2 regions of the Salinivibrio sp. ML323 genome follow, and region 1 is predicted to be linked to the other one. Evidence: predicted binding sites of a transcription regulator. Region 1 holds the regulator's gene; the other holds the start of a gene.
What was found. The regulator CRP, encoded in region 1, controls carbon source genes, mostly activating them, when cyclic AMP is high. The targets are predictions, from matches to a motif close to TGTGANNNNNNTCACA.
Positions count from the first base shown of each region.

Region 2: BZG13_RS10940 (glycogen/starch/alpha-glucan phosphorylase) is a predicted target of CRP. The motif match lies at 10,064-10,079, and genes of this name have one in related genera.

Region 1 covers NZ_MUES01000006.1:10,758-22,254, forward strand. The annotation lists gene kefG (glutathione-regulated potassium-efflux system ancillary protein KefG) at 1-310, opposite strand, end outside; gene BZG13_RS05845 (ABC transporter ATP-binding protein) at 508-2,436, shown strand; gene BZG13_RS05850 (TIGR02444 family protein) at 2,445-2,921, shown strand; gene BZG13_RS05855 (hydrolase) at 2,905-3,894, shown strand; gene BZG13_RS05860 (YheU family protein) at 4,023-4,241, shown strand; gene BZG13_RS05865 (phosphoribulokinase) at 4,298-5,167, shown strand; gene crp (cAMP-activated global transcriptional regulator CRP) at 5,417-6,049, shown strand; gene BZG13_RS05875 (hypothetical protein) at 6,180-7,046, shown strand; gene BZG13_RS05880 (DUF1338 domain-containing protein) at 7,116-7,907, opposite strand; gene astD (succinylglutamate-semialdehyde dehydrogenase) at 7,918-9,399, opposite strand; gene astA (arginine N-succinyltransferase) at 9,401-10,423, opposite strand; gene BZG13_RS05895 (aspartate aminotransferase family protein) at 10,453-11,497, opposite strand, start outside.
Region 2 covers NZ_MUES01000018.1:36,985-48,481, forward strand. The annotation lists gene BZG13_RS10895 (L,D-transpeptidase family protein) at 1-444, shown strand, start outside; gene BZG13_RS10900 (Lpp/OprI family alanine-zipper lipoprotein) at 528-773, opposite strand; gene BZG13_RS10905 (copper chaperone PCu(A)C) at 959-1,435, opposite strand; gene BZG13_RS10910 (SCO family protein) at 1,438-2,025, opposite strand; gene BZG13_RS10915 (hypothetical protein) at 2,022-2,501, opposite strand; gene BZG13_RS10920 (DUF368 domain-containing protein) at 2,505-3,434, opposite strand; partial or broken gene BZG13_RS15590 (PAS domain S-box protein) at 3,604-5,283, opposite strand; partial or broken gene BZG13_RS10930 (alpha-1,6-glucosidase domain-containing protein) at 5,613-6,790, opposite strand; gene malT (HTH-type transcriptional regulator MalT) at 7,001-9,709, opposite strand; gene BZG13_RS10940 (glycogen/starch/alpha-glucan phosphorylase) at 10,216-11,497, shown strand, end outside.

The sequences.
Region 1 (11,497 bases):
CGCCTTGCCCATGTGCAAACCCTTTCCCGAGCACCACATCTATCCACTCTTTCAACAGCGCCGGACAGGAATACATTTGCAGTGGATGCTGAAAGACCAACACATCGGCGTCAGTGACCAACGCGCGCTCATGATGGACGTCCACCACAAAATCCGGGTAGGCGGCGTAAATATCGTGCACGCTGACATGGGCCAGCGGCGTAATGGCCTCAATTAAACGACGATTGGCAACGGATTCATCGGGGTCGGGGTGAGCAAAAATCACCAGTACCTTGGGAAGAGAGGGGCTTTCAGCCTTATCTCGGGGCATAGGCTTCCTTGTCTTATGATTATGGTCAGAACGCAATCTGTTCATTTATTCCGTGTTTTTAACTTTAACACACAAACATGCCCCGTCTGTGTCTGACCAGTGGGATGACGCGGTAGAATTTGGCAATCCCGGTATCAAGCTGGTATAACGACCGCGCGACAATGCGCACCCATCAACCCGAGACAGACTGAGAAATCATGATTCGCTTCTCCGATATTCAACTGCTTCGAGGGGGTAAGCCCCTGCTTGACCACACTTCTGCCACTATCTCACCGGGCGACAAAGTCGGTCTGGTGGGCAAAAATGGCTGTGGCAAATCGAGCTTGTTTGCCTTGCTGCGCCATCAATTATCGTTGGATGCCGGCCATTGTGACTACCCGAGTCAGTGGCAGGTAGCATGGGTGGCGCAAGAAACCCCCGCGCTCGACAAAAGCGCGCTCGAGTACGTGATTGATGGCGACAGCGAATACCGCGCGCTACAGCAAGCCCTACGCGACGCCGAAGCCCGTGATGACGGTAACGCGGTGGCGATGTTACACGATAAATTGGATGCCATTGGTGGTTATACCATTGAAGCGCGTGCGGCCAGCTTATTAGATGGTTTGGGCTTTAGCCAACCACAAATCCACTGGTCACTCACCCAGTTCTCAGGTGGCTGGCGAATGCGGCTGAACTTAGCACAAGCGCTATTATGTCGCTCTGATCTATTGTTGCTCGATGAACCCACTAACCACCTAGATCTCGATGCGGTCATGTGGCTAGAAAAATGGCTACAGCAATATCCAGGTACCTTGGTGTTGATCTCTCACGACCGGGATTTCTTGGATCCTGTTGTCAATCGCATCATTCACATCGAGCATCAACAGCTCAATGAATACACGGGTAATTATTCCGACTTTGAGCAAATGCGCGCGCAAAAATTGGCGCAGCAACAGGCGCAGTACGAAAAGCAACAAAAGCAAATTGCCCACATGCAATCGTATATCGATCGCTTTCGTTACAAAGCCACCAAGGCCCGCCAAGCGCAAAGCCGGATCAAAGCCCTTGAGCGGATGGAGAAGGTATTGCCCGCGCAATACGATAACCCGTTTAGTTTTACCTTCTTCACGCCGGATGCCTTACCCACCCCCATTTTAATGATGGACAAAGTGGCGGCGGGTTATGATAAGACACCTATTATTGAAAACATTCGCCTTAACCTGGTGCCGGGGGCGCGCATTGGCTTGCTGGGGCGCAATGGGGCGGGTAAGTCGACCCTGATTAAACTCCTCGCGGGCAGCTTACCCGCCATGGCCGGTGAATTAACCTATTCACAAGGGGTGAAAATTGGCTACTTTGCCCAACACCAACTCGATACGTTGCGCATCGACGATACGCCACTTCAGCACCTAAACCGGTTAGCCCCCACCACCGCTGAGCAAACCTTACGTGATTTTCTCGGCCGGTTTGGCTTTCAAAGCGACAAGGCGCTCGAGCCCATCGGGCCCTTCTCTGGAGGCGAAAAAGCCCGCTTGGTGCTCGCCTTATTGGTATGGCAAAAACCGAACTTACTGTTACTCGATGAGCCAACCAACCATCTGGACTTGGATATGCGCCAAGCGCTGACACTCGCCTTACAGTCTTACGAGGGCGCGATGGTGATTGTCAGTCACGATCGCTTCTTGCTGCGCGCCACCACCGATGACTTGTATTTGGTCGACAATGGCGCAGTGCTACCCTTTGATGGAGACTTGAACGATTATCACCGTTGGCTGACCGATCAACAGCGCGCCGATCGTGCCGAGAGCAAAAAACAAGCGGCCGCGGAGAAAACGGCGCCGCAACAAACACAGGTGGATCGTAAAGCGCAAAAACGCCGCGATGCCGAGTTACGTAAGCAAACCGCGCCTTTGCGGAAAAAAATTGACAATCTAGACACACAGATAGAACAACTCTCTGCCATTATCTCTGACGCAGAAAATCAGTTGGCGGACCCCGAGATTTACCACAGTGATAATAAGGCGCGGCTCACGGCGCAATTGCAACGTCAAGCGGATGCTAAATCGACGCTCGAAGAGGTGGAACAAGAATGGATGGAGCGACAAGAAGAGCTGGAAGCCCTGGAGGCGACATTCAATCAGGACTAACCCCTGGGATGGCGAATCCCGCCGACCTGTGGCAGTTTTGTTTACATCATTATGGCAAGCCCGAGGTAAAGCAAGCTTGCCTCAGGCTGCAAGACGAGCACCAAGGCAACGTAAATCTTGCCTTGTTACTCGCCTGGATTGAACAACACGGCTATGGGCTTGCGCCCGAGAGCCTCACACAACTGAAGCATGCGTTAAGCCGCTCTGAGCATTTGCTTATTGCCTATCGTCACCTTCGGCGAGAGTTGAAGCCGCGGGTCGGCAGTGGGCAGTACAAAAAAATGCTCAACTTTGAGCTCAGTTTAGAAAAATTCCAACAGCAAGATTTAGTCGATGCCCTCAATCGTCAAACCTGGCTCACGGACACCGCCTCTCCTCTCGCCTACTATTGCCGTCAGCTGTCACCATCAGCACGCAACCTATATACATCACTGAAGGTGACGCCCGCCGAGGAAGAGGGAAGCAACCATGATGACACCGTTTAAACCCATTCCCAGCGCGCGGAACGCGCACTTACAAACCTTGTTGCCTCGCTTTTTGCGTCGAGCCCCGCTTTTCACCCCTCGCTGGCAGCAATTTGATCTGCCTGATGGCGATTTTGTCGATCTGGCATGGACACATCAGCCGCAGCCTGGACAGCCGATTGTTGTTTTATTCCATGGCTTAGCAGGCAGTTTCGACAGCCCGTATGCCAACGGCTTGCTCGCGGCCTTCCAACGCCAAGGTTGGTGCGGCGTGGTGATGCACTTTCGCAGCTGCAGTGGCCGCCTTAATCGTGCCGCGCGAACCTATCACTCGGGAGAAACCCAGGACGCGCGTGCCTTCTTCACCCATTTGCGTCAAACCTATCCAAAGAGTCAAATTGGCGCAGTCGGGGTCTCTTTGGGGGGGAACATGCTGGTGCGTTACCTGGCGGACTATCACGATGATCCCATCGTGGCCTGTGGTTGCGCCGTGTCGCCGCCACTTGACCTTGCCGCTTGCTCGATGCGTATCCAACAAGGCTTTTCCCGTATTTATCAAGCCTATTTGTTGCGATCGATGCGCCAAACCCTAGCGGAAAAACTCACACGTCATCAGCAAGTGGGCCGATGGCACGCGGGGGAGCGCCCGACGATAAAAACCCTGTTCGAGTTTGACCAAACCGTGACTGCCCCGCTTCATGGCTTTGACGATGCGCACCATTATTATCACGCCTGTAGCGGCCTTTCCGTGCTTAATACCATTAAGACACCGTTGGCCATCATTCATGCCAAAGACGATCCTTTTATGACCGACGCGGTGATCCCAACCTCCCCATTACCCGCGAACATTGATTATCAACTCACTGAGCATGGCGGCCATGTTGGCTTTGTCGCCGGTAGTTGGCGCCAACCTCAGTTTTGGCTTGAGCAAGCGGTGCCTGGCTGGCTCGCCGCTTATTTGCCGCATGAGTCACTGAGTAAGTCGGCGCGTTAGCACCGTCAAAGGAAGCAAAGAGAACCACTGCATTGACTGGTATGATCGGGTAAAATGCGAGCCAATTCACAACATTCACATCAGGCATCCGAGGATGCCATCCTGAGATCAATAAAAGGTGATGTAGTATGATGGTTCCATGGCAGTCGATTCCTGACGAGACGCTGACAGCGTTAATCGAGCACTTTGTGTTACGGGAAGGAACCGATTATGGTGAGCAAGAAGTCAGCTTTGCACAAAAAGTGGATGATGTTCGCCAACAATTGCAATCCGGGGACGCCGTGATTGTATATTCCGAGTTGCACGAGACAGTGGATATTCGTCGTAAAACAGCACTCGGCTCTTAGCATCGCAGTACACGCCGTATCGCGATACAAATTCAGACTGAATGACAGGGCGCGTCATGTCGGCTAAACATCCTATTATTGCGGTCACCGGCTCATCAGGAGCCGGTACCACCACCACCTCGGAAGCCTTCCGAAAGATGTTCCAGATGATGAACATCAAAGCGGCCTGGCTAGAAGGGGATAGCTTTCATCGCTTTACCCGTCCTGAAATGGACGTCGAGATCCGTAAAGCACGTGAACAAGGCAAACATATCAGCTACTTTGGCCCCACGGCCAACGATTTCCCGCGGCTAGAGCAGTTTTTCCGTGAGTATGGTGAGCAAGGCACCGGGAAATATCGCCGCTATTTACATACCTTTGATGAAGCGGTGCCCTATAACCAAATGCCTGGCACCTTCACGCCATGGCAAGACTTAGCCGACAATACCAATGTATTGTTTTACGAGGGACTGCACGGCGGAGTGGTCGATGGTGATGTCAATGTTGCACAGCATGTCGATCTCTTGATTGGAATGGTGCCGATCGTCAACCTAGAGTGGATTCAAAAATTTGTCCGCGATACGCGCGATAGAGGCCACTCTCGTGAGGCGGTGACCGACTCGATTGTGCGCTCAATGGATGATTACCTGCACTACATCACCCCGCAGTTTTCTCGTACCCATATCAACTTTCAACGCGTGCCGACGGTAGATACCTCAAACCCATTAAATGCCAAAGGGATCCCGTCTTTGGATGAAAGTTTTGTGGTGATCCGCTTTCGTGGAATGAAAAACGTCGACTTCCCTTATCTGTTGCAAATGATCACTGGGTCGTTTATGTCACGGCATAACACCTTAGTGGTACCGGGAGGAAAAATGGGCTTTGCGATGGAATTGATCATCCGTCCATTGATCCAACAATTGATAGAAAAAGGCAAGATTGGCTAAGGCGTAGCGCATCCATGATGTATTACTTCTCAAGCCGTGATCTTAGCCACGTTTTTGCCAGATTTTTAGGCGGTTGGCCTAGATCAAAATCAAGAAATCACCAACAAAAAAAGATACACTCTTGTTAACATACAGTGAGCTTGTAGCCCGCGTTCAGACTTCGTATTCTGTGCAATGATCTGATGGGTTACCCCTCAGACAAAGATAGGACGTTGTTGCCGGGCAACACATGCAGAGGAAATAAGTTATATGGTTCCAGGAAAACCTCAAACAGACCCTACACTCGAGTGGTTCCTTTCACATTGTCATATTCATAAGTATCCGTCTAAAAGCACGCTTATCCATGCAGGTGAGAAGGCGGAGACCTTGTATTACATCGTGAAAGGGTCTGTGGCCGTACTGATCAAAGATGAAGAAGGCAAGGAAATGATCCTGTCTTACCTTAACCAAGGTGACTTCATTGGTGAGCTCGGACTTTTCGAAGAAGACCAGGAGCGCACTGCTTGGGTGCGCGCTAAATCACCGTGTGAAGTGGCAGAAATTTCGTTTAAGAAGTTCCGCCAGCTCATTCAAGTGAATCCTGACATCTTAATGCGCCTGTCTTCACAAATGGCGCGTCGTTTGCAGGTAACGAGCCAAAAGGTCGGGGATCTCGCCTTCCTGGACGTCACAGGCCGCATCGCGCAAACCTTGTTGAACTTGGCTAAACAGCCGGATGCCATGACTCACCCTGATGGTATGCAAATTAAGATCACCCGTCAGGAAATTGGCCAAATCGTCGGCTGTTCGCGTGAAACCGTGGGACGTATCCTCAAAATGCTGGAAGAGCAAAACCTCATTTCCGCACACGGTAAAACCATCGTGGTATACGGCACACGCTAATTGCGCCGCTCTCTGTATCACCAACCGACGCCCTGGCGTCGGTTTTTTTATCTCCGCTTTCTGGCAAGCGTCTGGATAACTTCTACACTCAAAACGATATGGTTAACATAAAACTAACAAGGTATCGTTTATGAAAAAACTCATGGTTTCTCTCACCGCCTTGGCGCTCTCTGTGTTTTCAGCCCATGCCGTGTCCAATACCACAATTGTGCACCCCGAGCCACGCGCTGGGTCGGCGCTTGATCTCTATGCCATTGAGCTGATTGAGTTTCTTGCCGAAAAATCAGGAGAGCCTGTCACCTTGCAAGCTTTTGACGGCCAAATTGGCTCTCAGTCTCGTAAGGTGGAAATGCTCAAGCAAGGCAAGCTCACTATCGACTGGCTGGGTGCCGACCGCACGCTGGAATCTGAACTGATCCCCATTCGCTATCCCGTGTTTCGTGGTCTACTCGGCCATCGCCTGTTTATTACCAACCAAGCCACGGAGCCCCAACTCGCTCAGATAAGTAGCGCGGGTGATTTGCAGTCTCTTACTATGATTCAGGGACAGGGCTGGGCCGACGTCAAGGTGCTCAACTCAGCGGGATTTCGCGTACGCGAAATATCGAGCTTTGAAAATATTTTCAAAGTGGTTGATACAGGTCGTGCTGATCTCTTCCCGCGTGCCTTGATTGAGCCTTTTAGTGAATTAGCCGAGCGGCCACAATACGGTAATCTGTTAGTTGACCCGCATCTGATGCTGATCTATCGCTTCCCGATGTTCCTGTTTGTGTCTCCGCAACATGCTGACGTCGCCGACATGTTGAATGGTGCTTTTGAAGCGGCATACCAAGACGGATCATTTATTGAGTTTTTCAACAACGCTCCGCTGGTCAAAGAAACGTTTGAAAAAGCCAACATTGGTGAACGCACCGTGATCCGGGTCGATAACCCGCATTTAAGCAACGAAACACAAGCCATTCCAGACACGTATTGGCTCGATATCGAGGCTCAATAGACGATAAAAAAGGGAGCATAGCATACGCTCCCTTTTCCCTATGATGTCGATTAAGCGATGTGTGGCGCACTAATGGGTGCTTTCAAAGATTTTGTCTGCCGAGGCAGCCACAAAACCTTGGTAAAGCTCACCATTGGGCAGAACATAACGCTTAGCAAACTCATAAAAACCACCCGGGATGGTTTGCGTGTCATCAGAAAAAGCAACTGGCACGCGATCTGCCATGGTGGAGGATTGCTCCAGATACACCGACGCGTCACCTTTGACTTCCCCGCCTGACTCGTTAATCGCAAAGCCATTGTCGCGCAATCGGTTATTCACCGAGAGGCAATCATCATGCGCATTCAGCTGATTCACACTCACGGTAAAATGGTTGGCACCATAACCGTGTGCCGCCACCCAAGACGCATATTCACTCTCTTCGGCAAGTGTTTGATAGGTTGCCCAGTCAATGTCCCACAAGCGACCCTGATGGAGAAAGTCACTGCCTGTGAGTGACGACGCATCAACTTGTGCCACCAGCTTCTCAACAATCGCCTGAAGCGCGGGCGAGCATTGCTCGACCATCAACTCACTGATAAAGACTTTTGGCATCAGAGGATCGGGGTGCTCAAAATGGCAGGCGTTGAGCTTTTTCGCTTCAAAGGTATAGTCCCCTTTTTGCTGATAGCCTAACGCCAGGAAAGGGCGCGCCAATACCTCAAGCCCAACCTTGGGCAACCCAAATGTCCGCAAAGCAATATGATCATTGATCAAAGGCTGCCCTTCTTCTAACAAGGCATGCACCTTGTGTGCCGATGGGCACAGGCGGTTGATGTAGTCCTGCCACAGTTTGTCGAATAACGCTTGGCCACTGTCCATGTTGCTCTCCTTAGTCCTGTTGAGTCGGTATACCGGGGGCGAACGTATCGGGCAGCACTACCTGCTCGCCCTCCATGGAGGCCATGGGATAAGCACAATAGTCTGCCGCATAATACGCGCTAGGGCGTAAGTTCCCCGACGCGCCTGGCCCACCAAAGGGTGCATCGCCACTGGCTCCGGTCAATTGACGGTTGCGGTTAACAATCCCGGCACGAATATGGTCAAGGAAATATTGCCATTCCCCATCGTCTTCACTGATGAGCCCAGCAGACAACCCATAACGGGTGTCATTGGCTTTGGTCACCGCATCGACCATATTCTGATAGCGCTGCACTTGCAGCAGCGGACCAAAATACTCTTCATCCGGCAAGTCTTGGATACCACTGACATCCAAGATCCCTGGCGAGATCACCGCATCATGCTGATGTTCACACTCAATCACCGGCTTCGCGCCGAGGTCGACCAACTTTTGCTGTGTGGCCAAAATACCTTCCGCCGCTGCCACTGAGATCTGTGCGCCCATAAACGGGGCCGGATCATCAAACTGGCCGCCCACTCGCACGGTTTTTGTCCATTGTGCTAGGCGCGTTAAGATCTTGTCACCCACTTCTCCCTCAGGCAGCAGCAGGCGGCGTGCACAGGTGCAACGTTGCCCCGCACTGAGATACGCGGACTGAATGATGGCATAGACGGTGGCGTCTAAATCACCAAACTGATCACTGACCACTAGGGGATTATTTCCCCCCATTTCTAGCGCCAACATCTTATCGGGCTGACCGGCGAACTGGCGATGGAGGATATGGCCGGTATTGGCGCTACCGGTAAACAACAAACCATCAATGCCTCGGGCTTGCGCCAGTGCCTCACCGGTATGACGGCCACCTTGCACCAAATTGATAAGGCCATGCGGCAGCCCCGCCTCTACCCAATATTCCAGCGTTTTCTCCGCCACTTTTGGCGTTAGCTCTGAGGGTTTAAACACCACACTATTACCGGCCAGTAATGCGGGAACAATGTGGCCATTGGGCAGATGACCCGGGAAGTTGTACGGACCAAAAACCGCCATCACACCTAACGGACGGTGACGCAACACAGCTTGCGTACCATTGACGTCCTTCTCGCGGGATCCTGTTCTCTCGTGGTAAGCGCGCAATGAAATCGCCACTTTGCCTACCATGGCACCGACTTCGGTTTTGGTTTCCCAGAACGGTTTGCCCGTCTCTTCAGCAATAGTGCGCGCTAAATCATCGGTATTCGCTTTTACTATCTCGGCAAAGCGTTCAACCAGCGCTTGGCGCTCGGCAAAGTCGGTATTTCGCCAACGGAGGAAGGCCTCACGAGCGGCACTCACCGCTTGTTCAACCTGAGGGCGCGTCGCTTCTTCACCTTGCCAAATACATTGACTATCAAAGGGATTTTGCGAGGTCATTACCTCACCCTCGCCTTTGACCCATTCACCGTTAATCAGATGGCCTGCTGATTGCGTTGTCATCTTATCCCTCCATGGCAATCAAACGCAGCTGATCGCCTTCTTTTACATTCAATGCGTCTGCTACCGCGGGGCTAATCACTGCCTGATTGGTTTCATGATCGACCGCCGCTTTCGCCGCCGTGGCGCGGAAACCGGCAAACTCCGTGTTCGATATTAAATAGTCCTGCGCGCTGCTGTGCTCTCTGACGCTTGCCGAGGCGTTGAAAGAATGACGCACGGATTCGATATTGTGACGTAAGCATTCTACCGTGGGGCCGGCATCAAAGATGTCGACATAACCTCGGCACGAAAAGCCCTCTTTTTCCAACAAACGCAGTGCTGGACGGGTATTTGGATGCACTTGCCCAATGACAGCACGTGCTTCTTCACTGAGTAAGCTCACGTAAATCGGTAATTTTGGCATCAAGTCGGCAATAAAGCCCTTGGCCCCAATCCCGGTGAGGTAGTCGGCCAACGTGAAGTCAATGTTAAAGAAGTTATCCTTCAACCATTGCCAAAACGGCGAGTTGCCGTCGTCATCCGACACGCCACGCATTTCTGCAAAGACCACGTCTGCGAAACGCTCGGGAAATTGTGCCAACATCAAGAACCGACACTTAGATAAAAGCTTGCCGTTTAGGCCGCCACGAAACTCAGGGCGCATAAATAAGGTGCAGATCTCTGTGGTGCCGGTGTAGTTGTTGCCAAACGTCAGCACTTCCACAATGTTGTGCACATTCAATTTACGCGACGAGTGCACCACCTTAGTCAGGTGGTAACTGTAAAATGGATTGTCGAGACCAATCGCGGCTTCGATGCCTGTTGTTCCCGCAATTTCGCCGGTTTCTAAATCTTCAGCGACCATCAAATACCCTTCCGGGCCAGGTTCAGTCACCTTTTTGGCAAAACTTTCTAACGAATTATCAATTCGCCCTTGGAGCAAATCGGCATCTACCGGCAACGAGGTAAACCCGTGGCCGGACGCTTCCGCACACAACATCAGTGCATCAAAATCTGATGCACGGATAGGCCGAATAACTAACATCTCAAATCCCTCCGAGTGTATGAGGTCGCTTATCCTGCAACAACCTTCGCAATCGCGCGCTCCAGGCGTGCCATCCCTTCTTCAATATCGGCTTTGGTAATCACCAATGAGGGAGTAAACCGCACCACATTTGGGCCGGCGACTAATACCAACAGGCCTTCTTCACCCGCAGCAACCAGAATATCACGTGCACGGCCTTCCCAGTCTTGGTTCAGTGCCGCACCGAGTAGCAAGCCTTTGCCACGGACTTCACTGAAAATGCCGTACTTATCGTTAATCGCTTCTAAACCATCACGGAACCATTGCTCGCGCGCCATCACACCGTCTAAGACGTCAGGCTTGGTCACTTCATTGACCACCGCTTCTGCCACCGCACACGTCAATGGATTACCGCCATAGGTGGAGCCATGAACACCCGGCTTCATATGTGCCGCGAGACGTTCGGTGGTAAGCATGGCACCAATGGGGATACCGCCACCCAATGATTTAGCCGTCGCCAGAATGTCTGGCTCGACCCCTGATTCTTGATAGGCATAGAAGGTACCAGTACGGCCATTGCCAGTTTGTACTTCGTCAAATATCAGCAACGCATTGTGCTTATCACACAGCTCGCGCACGGCCTGCAAAAAGCCTGGCTCTGGCGGCACGATCCCACCTTCACCTTGCAATGGCTCCATCATCACCGCACAGGTGCGATCGGAAATATGGTCAGCCAATGCGGCGATATCGTTATAAGGAAGGTGGGTAACATCGCCAGGCTTTGGACCAAAACCGTCAGAGTAGGCAGGCTGACCGCCCACTGTCACGGTAAAGAAGGTGCGACCGTGGAAACCTTTGGTGAACGCGATAATTTCACTTTTGTGCTCGCCGTGCTCCTCTTTTGCCCAGCGGCGCGCCAGTTTAAGCGCTGCTTCGTTGGCTTCGGCGCCTGAGTTCGCGTAAAACACGCGGTCGGCAAAGGAAAGCTCAGTGAGGCGTTTGGCGAGGCGCAACGCGGGCGCATTGGTCATCACATTGCTCAAGTGCCACAGCTTCTGCGCTTGCTCAGTCAGTGCATCCACCATGACCGGATGA
Region 2 (11,497 bases), on a different contig from region 1:
TTCGGTAACGGTGAGTATTTAATTCATGGCACGAATAAGTCGTTTGGTATTGGGCTGCGAGTCAGCGCGGGCTGTATCCGACTTCGTCCTGACGATGTGGCATGGCTGTTTGAGCAAGTGGACGTTCATACTCCCGTGAGGGTGATTAATCAACCCGCGAAGCTAAGCGTTGAGCCTGATGGGCGCGTGATGGTAGAAGCCCATCGTCCTTTGTCAAAAAATGAAAAAGAGACCAAAGCGCGTTTGTCGATTGAGCCTGATCCTCAGGTGTTAGCGATGTTAGCGCGATTGGAATTGTCACCTCAGCGGTACCGAGCGGCGTTATCGGTTCAGGAAGGCGTGCCGATAGAGATCGCGACACTGACCCCAGCACAGTTAAAAGCCTGGCAGCGTCTCGAGCGTGCAGACGTAGATGTCAAGCCAGTGAGGCGAACGAAGGAGTAAACGTCAGATAACAGCATGAAAACGGCGCATGGCGTAGCGCCGTTTTGTTTATTCAATGCGTCGTCGGTGCTTAAGTCGATACGCTACTTGGTATACGACTGCGCCATATTATCAATGCGCTTGTTAGCACGTTTGGCTTCGTCATAGGCCATTTGAGAGGTATCTTTGGTATCACTCACGTCGCTTTTCATCATAGAAACGTCGTTAGAGAGCGCATCGACTTTCGCGGATAAATCATCAACACTTTGTTGTAGTGCGGTGTTGCTAGTACAGCCGACGAGCAACACGGTTGAAGCTATTGCTGCTAGAGCCATTGGACGGATTTTCATAGAGAACCTCGCTATTGTTGTTGGAGATAGCAATCACGTCAAAAGGGTCACGCGCAAGCGCGACTACCTTTTACCATAGACGCTGGTAGGGGATTTTGCTGCTGAATCCTCAACTTGGCGGCCATACCTTGACACAGTTAACATTTAACGCGCTGTTCGACCCATCCATCGAGACACGTTAAAGACTATTCGTGGTGATGATTTCCTTCATCGCTATGGTGCTGCATACCATCCATGACTGATTTCACTGGGATCTGCTTGGTCAGTGAATGACCGTCTGCAGTGTTTAAGGTCAACGAAATGTGCTCGCCTACTTTGAGTGGCTGGGTAAGATCAAATAGCATCACATGCAGGCCTCCTGGCTTTAATGTGACTTGCTCGCCTTCAGGCACCAAGATTTGCGCAATTTGTCGCATTTCCATCATGCCATCTACCATGGCATGCTCATGCAACTCTACCCGTTTCGCCGCCGGTGTACTCGCACTCACCACCCGTTTTAGCACCTTGCTTTGATTATCGAGCACCATGAAAGCGGCGCTATTTGGTGCGCCAGGTGCAGTGGCACGCGCGTAGGCATCATGAATAAAAAACTCACCATGGGCATGCACCAATGGGGCAACCATAAAAGCGATAGCGGCAATAAAAGATTTGAATGATGTCATTGTTATTCCTTGTTTTGACCAGTCACCCGTTCAATCGCTGCGATCAGCATCTCAGGGTTTAAGGTGTGAGGGACTTTCTCTACGAGTTCACCGTTCGGTGAGAGAAAATAAAAAAAGGAGCTATGGTCAACGGCATAGTCCATGGCGGAGTCTTCCAGCTCGGTGATGCGATATAAAACTCCGTAACGGTTTGCCAGCTGGGCGATTTGTGCTTCTGAACCACTGACGCCGGTGATGGCCGGATGGAAAAAATGGGCATACTCCGCGGCTTTTTCGCTGGTATCACGCTTTGGGTCGAGGGTGATAAAGACTGGCGACACCGCGTTTCGTGTCGACTCAGGGAGCGATTTTAACGCAGCAGATAGTACGGCGAGCGAGGTGGGACAAACATCAGGACAATGGGTATAACCGAAGTAAACAATGCGCGGACGTGGGTCATCGGTATTGTAAAGGTTAAACGGTTGCCCTTGTGATTGTAATGCACCCGCTTGTGCCTGCTTTTGTGACGTTTGATAGTGATCAAATAGCGCGCGGGCACCCAAGCCAAAACAAACGGCAATAATGGCGACAAGCCAAGCTTTCTTACTCATAGTCGCTCCATGCTTACTTTAATGGGGAATAGCGTGTTTGCATCATCATTAAGTGTAATGGTTCCCGCCCAGGTCATGCTGTCTTCAGTGCAAACGGGCAGCATCAATTGCCCTTGGTAAGTCAGTTTATCGGTTTGTTTAAGCACCAGCCGATATTCCCCCATATTCATTTCGACGCCTTGGAGCTTCACGAGCAAGGTATCCGTGTTAAGCGCCTGGGGGGCGGTTACCGTGAGGGTATTGGCGTGTAGTGGATGAACCACTGGATTGCCTAAGTGGGCTTGATAACCCTTGTATTGGCACGTTTGCTGATTTAGCGAACAGTAGGCGGCTGGCGCGACGGTTGAACTCGAAGCGGTCGAGAAAAAGCCAGATAGCCAAGAGGGAAGAAAAAAAGCCATCACTGCCAGCATTAAGAGACCGACAGTGATAAACAATGGGCGACTCACGGGTGATTGTGAGGGTGATATATGCATTATTTAGTCCTGCTTAGGCGAGAAACGCTCCAGCAATAATACCAGCACAAAGCCACCTATCATGGCAATGATGGCCAAGCTAACTTGTGCCGGGTGTCCCACGATTGCCTCGTACGCGCCCGGTAGAAGGTTATCTTGCATCAGAGGCACTTGCTCACCGGATGAGTTGGTACGCCATGTAAGCGTGTGTTTCCACGGCCAGATTTTACCTAGCGTGCCCAACATCAGGCCGGTCAGAAACGCGAGCGTTAGCGCGTAGTAGCGGCGCAGCAGCCATGACAACAGGTGCGAAAAGGTCAATAAGCCAGTCACCGCGCCCACCGCAAATAATCCCAGTAAGCCAAACTGCGTTTGATGAACCGCATCTAGGATCGGACTGTACATTCCCAGCAACAGCAGAATAAAACTGCCAGAGATCCCAGGCAAAATCATAGCGCAAATCGCGATGGCGCCGGCGAGAAAGACGGTGAGCGGCGAGGCGGTGAGCTGCAACGGGTTCGCAATAGTAATCCAATAGGCAAACCCGATCCCTAGCAGTGCGGCGAGAACGGTTTTAGGCCTTATTCTGGGGGCGGGCAATTGTTTGGCAATATGCAACGCTGAAGCGATGATCAAGCCAAAGAAAAACGACCACAGTGGGATCGGGTGATGGGTGAGCATCCAGCTTATCCCTTTGGCCAAACTGGCAATACTGGTCAGAATGCCGGCTAAGAGCACACAAAGAAAGGTGCCGTTGATATGGTGCCAGACGGCCTTGAACCCTTCCTTGCGCCAGAGTGTAAAAAGGCGCGGCGTGATACGCCGAATACTCTCAAGTAACTGGGTGTAGATACCAGTAATAAATGCGATGGTGCCGCCAGAGACACCAGGAACCACATCTGCAGCCCCCATCGCCATGCCTTTAAGGTAAGTTGAGACCAGGTTCTTGATCATAATGCTATTCATCGATAAAAAGCTAAGGGCTGCATTATACCGAGATGAATCGTCAGTGATAGGCCTGCTTATACTAGGACGACTAGTCGTCTTCGCCATTTAAATTTTGAAGAGCATCAGCTAGTGCCCTCACGCGTTCATTCGTTTGATCGACAAGGCGACGAATTTCGGCTGCAGACTCTCCAGAGCGTTGTGCCAATTGTCGTACTTCATCGGCGACCACGGCAAAACCTCGGCCCGACTCACCGGCCCGAGCTGCTTCAATAGCTGCGTTGAGCGCAAGTAAGTTTGTCTGTTCGGCGATGCCGTTTATTACACCAATAATTTGTTGTATTTCGCTGCTAGATGCTTCGACTTTTGTCATTTCCTTCTCCGTTACATCAACAGCTTGGGCTCTATTGGTCACATCAATACCGTAGGAGACGAGGTACACAGGGTTCCCTTCGGAGTCAAAAATGGGGGCGACGACAGTATCGAAACGGCGTTCGCTTCCGTCTGCAGCTGTAAACGGCAGTACTTCTTTTATTTGTTTACCCGAGAGCACATCGCTAAATGTCGGTTCTCCGAGCTTATTCTTGAGGTTGTTGCTTAGAATTTCTGAGTTCGACGATGTTTCTGCGCGTAAGTGGTCAAGCATGTACGAATTAAACGAATCAGGTGTACCGTCAAGACTCCACTGCATAATGCCGTTGCTGACACTGATCGCATCAAATCGACGTTCTGCCTCAAGTGATCGTTGTTTCGCTTCGGTGATATCAGCTTGAATAGAAATAAAGCTAGATAACTGTCCGTTATCATCAAAAATTGGATTGATAGAGACAGATATCCAATAGGCATCACCGTGTTTGTTATAATTAAGGAGCTCGTCGTAAAAGGGTTCGCGATTTTTTAGTTTTTGTGAGATTTTCGCGACAGTTTCGGTGTTAGTTCCTGGCCCTTGAAGCATGGTACCTGGTTTTTTGCCGCGCATTTCCGACATTGTATAACCTGTAAGTTTTTCAAACCCTTGGTTAACATAACGGGTATAGCCGTCAGCATCGGTAATGATGACTGAGTTATCTGTCTCATTTGCTACCATCGACAGCATTTTGAATTCTTCCCGACGCTCAACTTCCTCTGTGACGTCTTTGACAAACGCGGTGTACTGAATCTCGTCATCAAGTTCTATTTTAGATATTGAGAAACTTCCCCAACGGTTTTCACCATTTTTACGTACGAAAGGGACTTCGCGGGTGGAGCCCACAATTTTGTTGATACCGGTTCTTCGGTTTCGATTGACTAATTCATCATGCTCATGACGGTGTTGTTCAGGCACCAACATTTTTACGTTATGGCCTAGCATTTCGTCCCGAGAGTATCCCCACATTTGCTCAGCAGATTTATTAGCAAAGGTGATGCAGTTACGGCCATCGATAGTCACGACTGCATCTAGAGCTTGCTCGAGGGTTTGATGAACAATCTCTTGAGCTTGTTTTTGTGAAGAGATATCGTGAACAAATGCGGTGTAAGTAGATTTTCCAGCATGTTTAATATGGTTTAACGAGATGTTCACCCATACACGAGTTCTATCTTTTCTTTCTAACTGTACATCGCGAGATGTTCCGACGATGCGATTTTCTTGGGTCGTACGGTGATGATTAATGAACCCGTCATGACTGCCCCGAATTTCTTCTGGAACCAGCATTTTGACGTTGTGACCTAATACTTCATTGCGTTGATAACCCCACAGCGATTCAGCAGCATCGTTGAAATAGATAACATCATTTTTTTCGTCGATGGTCACGATAGCGTGTATCGACTGATCCAGTGTTTTTTTATAACGTCCATCAACGACCAAATCTTTTAACATTCACTTATTCCTTATTGACCGCTCACACTCCTCGGTGACTATTGATGAGTGTGATGTCAGTTCCAATTAGAGAGAAATACCGTATCACATCCTGTACTCGGGTGTTGAGTGAACCGATCAGCGTTTATGCCAATAGCAACACAAAAAACGAGGAAATACTGTCAAAGCGTATTCAAGCGTTGATATCACTATAAATAACGCGAGCGCGGGCCAGAAAACTCGTGTATTTAACGGCTTTTTAAAGGAAGGCTAGGTTGATGATGATGGCGTTAAGCCTGTATGTCCGGGCGGCAAGTGGAGTGGGGGAGCCGGACTCCCCCAAATGATGGTTAAGGCTGTTGAGGTTTCTCGAACACGGCGACGGACCAAGCGGGTACAGTGAGTTTGCCGTTGGTCACTTGAGCGGGCTGTTGGTTATACGCTATCGAGCCGTTGCCCGCATTGGCTTGCAAGCTGTGAAGCTGATAGCCGGTGGCGTCGATGTTGGCAAAGTCATTGACCGCCGCGCCTGAGGCATTGATCGCGACGATAATCCCGTCACGCGTTGCATCCATCGTGCTGTCGAGCAGACTGCCACTGTTATCAATTTTCATCACAATTAGCCCTGAAATTTGTGAGGCGCCTGTATTGTGAAAGCTGACACGTTGGTTGATCACGCTGCCTTGGCCCAGATTGAACAGCCCTGACGACGTACGCAGCGCCACCAGCTCATTAAAGTAGCTGTCCATGTTGCTGATTGCCTGTGGCGTTGGTTTGGCCTCGTTGTTGTGGTTGGCAATCACGGTTTCAATCATCGGCCAGGTGTAGCCGTCTTTATCTTCACGCGGCAGCCCTTGATCCCACTGCGTGGTTTGTTGGGTAAAGTCGACGCGGTTATACCAATCGCCCGAATCATATGAGTCACGCTGCATGGATTTTGAACGAAGCATCTCGCTGCCCATGTGAATAAAAGGCACCCCTTGTCCCAACAGTGCAGTGGAGAGTGACACGGCCTGGGCACGGACGCGTGTCGCGAGCGGCATGGCGTAAGGGAATTTGTATTGATTGTTATCCCACAAGGTTTGGTTGTCGTGCTTGGAGACATAGTTTTGGATCTCCCAAGCATCTTGTGCGTAGCCAGCCGGTTGACCGTTGTAATCGACCTCGTCGCCTCGGACCGTATCTCCATTGGCAATTTGTAACTGAAAATCTTTTAAATTACCCGCCATACCCAAACGGACTAAATCGGCGTTATGCAGGGCACTGGCTCTTTCCCCGTTGCTTTGCTGTTGCAGATCATTGGGCGCGACCCATTGACCATTACCAAAGCCTTGGTTTTTACGCAGGTACTCGCCGCCATCGAATGGACCGCCGCCACGAACCGCATCACGAAGTCGGTCAGAAAACGAACCAATACCTGTGCCGGCCAGGTTTGCTTGGGTGGCTTGGACAAACTGGCGATCGTTGGCGACTTCTTCCAACCTTCACCATGATAGTCGCGATGGCAACCGATGCGCCGAGCGGTTGCAAAAAGTGAGTGCGCTTCATTGATTATTCCTCATGTGTCAATACTGAGGCGCAGCATACTGAAGGGCGACACCTACCATGCGTGATCGGGTTAAAACTCAGCGTGTTATGGCAGAAAAGATGATGAAATTCAGTAAAGTATCACGAAAAGTAGGGGGAGAGCGAAAGACCACTACGCCCCCGAAAAGTCTGGGGGCGTAGGCATAGATGACTAGTTACCCATAAGCTGAAGGAGGTTTTCGGCGGTGACGACCGCTTCTTTACGGTTAGCAATATTGAGCTTTTGGTAAAGGTTACGGATATGGGTTTTGATGGTGGTACCGGCGACATCCAGTTCATGAGCAATTTGCTCGTTACTAAACCCGGAATAAATCAAGCCGAGCACTTGCCATTCGCGTTGCGTCAGGGAGCTGGTTCGCACCAGCTCTGGCACGTTAGGGTGCTTGACCAGTTTTTCGACAAAGGCTTCATCAAAGTGGGTGGAGCGTGAGCGCTGATGGCTGGCGATTTCTTTTAATAGCTGCTGTGCCCGGTGGCGCTCTAATGCGCCGAGCGCATGTTGTTCAATCAACGCGTGCAGCAATGATGAGAGCGCATCACCTTCGATTAAAAAGTTACCCATCATCCCGGTTTGATTGGTTAGGATCAGGGCATCTTGCAAGAGACTTTTGGCGTATTCCGTCTCTTGCACTTTACTGGCGAGCACGGCCTCGACGATGAGATTGCGGTTTTTATCCGTCACTAAGTTGGCCCGGTTCGCTTCGCGGCGCAGAAAATCGACCGCTTGACGTGCTTGATCATACTGACCCAAATGCAGGTGCGCGCGGGCAATGTTTCGCCACTGAAGCTGGCTAAAGTGGTTGCAGGCGGTCGCGGGGCGAACGGCTTGATGTAACCACTCATCCATATTGGTCAGTTCGTTTTTGGCGTGCCAATAGAGCAATAGCGAGAGTGACGCGTTAGCGGTCCAATCAACATGATAAACAGACTCTCGTAGAAGGTGCTCTATGTGCTCAATGCTTTTGGCCGCTTTATCTAACTCACCGCGACTAACAGCCACGCGCGCGAGCATAGAGTAGCTATGCAAATGCTTGCTCGGCGGTTGGTTTTCCAAAACCTGTAGCCCCTTATACGCACAGGCTTCAGCTTCATCCAGTCGGTTCCAACACCAGAGTATTTGGGCGCGAAGCCGTAGAGCAAATTCATGTAAAGGAACTTGGTGCAATTGCTGATCTTCAATGAGCTGATCGGCGCTGTCGAGCAACTCAAACGCGGCTTGCACATAGCCTTGTGCCAGGAGAATTTCACTTTGCTGTAAAATGGCCCACAGCGCTTGGTGATATACCTGATGCTGGCGCGCTAACTTTTCCGTTTGTTGCATCATGGATAAAGCGCGATCCAGTTCGCCGAGCACATGATTCACCTCGCCAACCACGGAAGTCGCGACAATACGTCCTCGGTAATTGGCGCTATCGAGTTGCTCGAGTGCTTTTTCTGCCAGCTGCATCGCTTGCTCAGGCTCATTCGCATTAATGGCTACTTGGGCAAGCAGGGCATTGGCATTGCCTTGGTAATCAATATCCAGTGGAATGTCGCGGGCTTGATACGCCTTTTCGGCACTGGCCAATAACTCGCCAACTTCGTGATACCTGTGTTGGCTTTGTGCTAACCAAGCACGCAGTAAGCTCAAATTGGGGTATTGGTATAAAAGCTCATCACTGAGCTTGATAATCGCGGATGCGAGTGTGGATAGTTCGCCACGATTGAACATACGCCAGCCGTGTTGATTGAGAATATCGGCCAGCAACGCATCGTCTTTGGCATAGCGTGCGTGGCGCAAGGCTTGATGAGGGGACTGCAGCTTTAGCCAAGCCAGTGCCGCGTGTCGATGCAAGGTTTGTTGCTGGTGGGGGATCCTGGCTTGGCGCTCGTGGGCCAAAAACTCCGCGAATAAATGGTGAAACCGGAACCAGTTGTTATCCCCCTCAAGCGGATAGATAAACAAGCCATAGCGATTGAGTGACTCAAGCATACCCAGCGCATCTTCTCGCTCGGTCAAGGCGAAAACCAGTTCATCATTGAACATTTCTAACACTGAGACCTTCATCAGAAACTGACGTGTCTCCGTGTCAAGCAAGTCGAAGACTTCTTCCGCTAGATAGTCCCAAAGATGGGCATGGTTAAATTCTGCACACGAGGCGGCGCTTTGAATTAGCGTGCGTTTTTGGTGCTGCGCTTGAATGGCGATCAGTTGCAGCGCGGATGGCCAACCTTCGACGTAGGTACATAAGGCATTCGCGGTCGATTCATCGACGCCATCGTCGATACGTTGGTTGAAAAACCGGGTTGTCTCTTCGTTATCGAACGCGAGAAGCTCGTTGCCTATCTCGATCATCAGGTCTCGCACGCGTAAGTTCGCGGTGCCCAGTGGTGGGTTAGCGCGTGACGTCACCACTAACGTGAGGTTCTCTGGCATGTGCTTGATGAAAAAGCGCATCGCTTCATGGATTTCTTCGTTATCAACCAGTTGATAGTCGTCCAGCACCAAATAGCTGGTGGCGTGAAACCCGGCCAGTTCGGCAAAAACATCAGACAAGAGCGCACGAAGTGATGAGAATTGGCGTTTTTCCGCCAGTTTTATCGTATTGGCGCAGCCTTCTTGGGTGGCTTGGTGCAACGCTTGTAATAAATAGTTTATGAAGCGAAAGCTGTCGTTATCACTGTCATCAATGCTAAACCAACCGACATTGGGTTGATCGGCGAGCCACTGGGCAGCCATGGTGGTTTTGCCATAACCGGCCGGAGAGCGAAACAGCACCAGCTTATAGTGGGGGGCTTGTTGTAAAATATCGAGCACTCGCGGGCGCAATATCGCGTTATAAAGCCGTCCAGGCCGAGTCAGCTTTGATGGGATCCACATAAGACACTGTCCTTCACTACAAATGCGGTGCGTCATCTTTGGTGCGCACCTCTGTCCTGATTGCAGTGTATGTAACTTCAAAGACACAAACTATGATCTATCCCTGATCTCTTAACGGGTGCCCTAATTTAGTGCAACTACGCCTTATAATTGTGATAAATGTCACTCAATTGCCTTTTTCTTGGCTTTTTTTATCGTCGGTGTACACATTCATGTTGGTTTGTCAGGGTTTAATTTGCGCTAGCGCACAAAAATCACCAAAAGCTAGACGGTTTTTTTCATCGCCGGCTTAGACAGGCTTTTGTCTCATAGCGTGATGAAGATCACCAGTCAGTGGGCTGTGCTTCATTTTGATGAGAGCCCGCTCACTGTTGATGTGTGACCTGGCTCTCTACGCCCTGTGGTCTCCTCCTTTGATGAGAACGACGTGGGAGGATGTTTGCCGTGCTCGGGTTGGGCAGGATGACTAACCATCAAGGTTTCATTCCATTATCGAGAGCAACGACATGACACCAAAACAGCAACATGCGTTTGATAAAAGTGCGTTTAAAATCAGTATGGTTCAACACTTAACCCAGCTAGGTCACGCACCAGATACTGCTCAACTGCGTGATTGGTACCTCGCGCTTGGCCGCGCATTAGCCGAACACACGACGAGTGACTTGGTGGCCACTGAACACGATCAAGCTATTAAACAAGCGAAAAGTGTTAACTATTTATCCCTCGAGTTTTTGATTGGTCGTTTAACCGGGAACAACCTGATTAGCATGGGCTTGTACGATGCTATCGCCGATGCCGTGAGTGAGCTTGGGCTTGGGTTAACGGATTTACTCGAACAAGAGCGTGATCCGTCTCTGGGTAATGGCGGCTTGGGACGTCTGGCGGCCTGTTTTATGGACTCTTTGGCGGCACAGCAGTATCCGGCAGTGGGTTACGGATTACATTATGAATATGGGCTTTTCCGTCAGTCTTTTCATGAAGGGGCGCAGCAAGAGGCTCCTGATGCATGGCGCGAACCGGAAGGCTACCCATGGGAACTGGTACGTCCTGAATTATCCCAAATTATCGGCTTTTATGGTCATGTTGAGGTCGTTGAAGAAGCAGGGCATACCTATCGCCAATGGGTGCCAAGCTTGAAAATCCAGGCAATGCCTTGGGACTTACCCATTGTCGGTTACCAAAGTAACACCGTTTATCCATTGCGTTTGTGGGAAGGTCGAGCACTGACACCGTTCGCGCTTGATGCTTTTAATGCGGGCGAGTATACCCATGCGCAGCAAGCAGATATTGATGCGGGTAACCTGTCTAAAGTCCTTTACCCCAACGATAACCATGATTCGGGCAAGACGCTGCGCTTGATGCAGCAGTACTTCCACAGTGCCGCCTCGGTCGCAGATATCCTCCGTCGTCACCTAGAGGCAGGTCATGCTCTAGCGGCGTTGCCAGAGTATGAAACCATTCAATTAAACGACACCCACCCCACCATCGCGATTCCTGAGCTGATGCGCGTATTGCTGGATGATTATCGTCTGGGCTGGGATGAGGCGTGGTCAATCGCCAGTCGTACTTTTGCTTACACCAACCACACCTTACTGCCCGAAGCGCTGGAAACCTGGAGTGAGGCATTGATTGCGCGCTTGCTGCCGCGTCATATGGAGATCATTTTTGAGATTAACCATCGCTTCATGCAAGAGGTAGAAGCGAAGTGGCCCGGCGATGTGGCGAAAAAGCAGGTGTTGTCAGTGATTGACGACAAAGGTGAGCGCATGGTGCGTATGGCGAATCTAT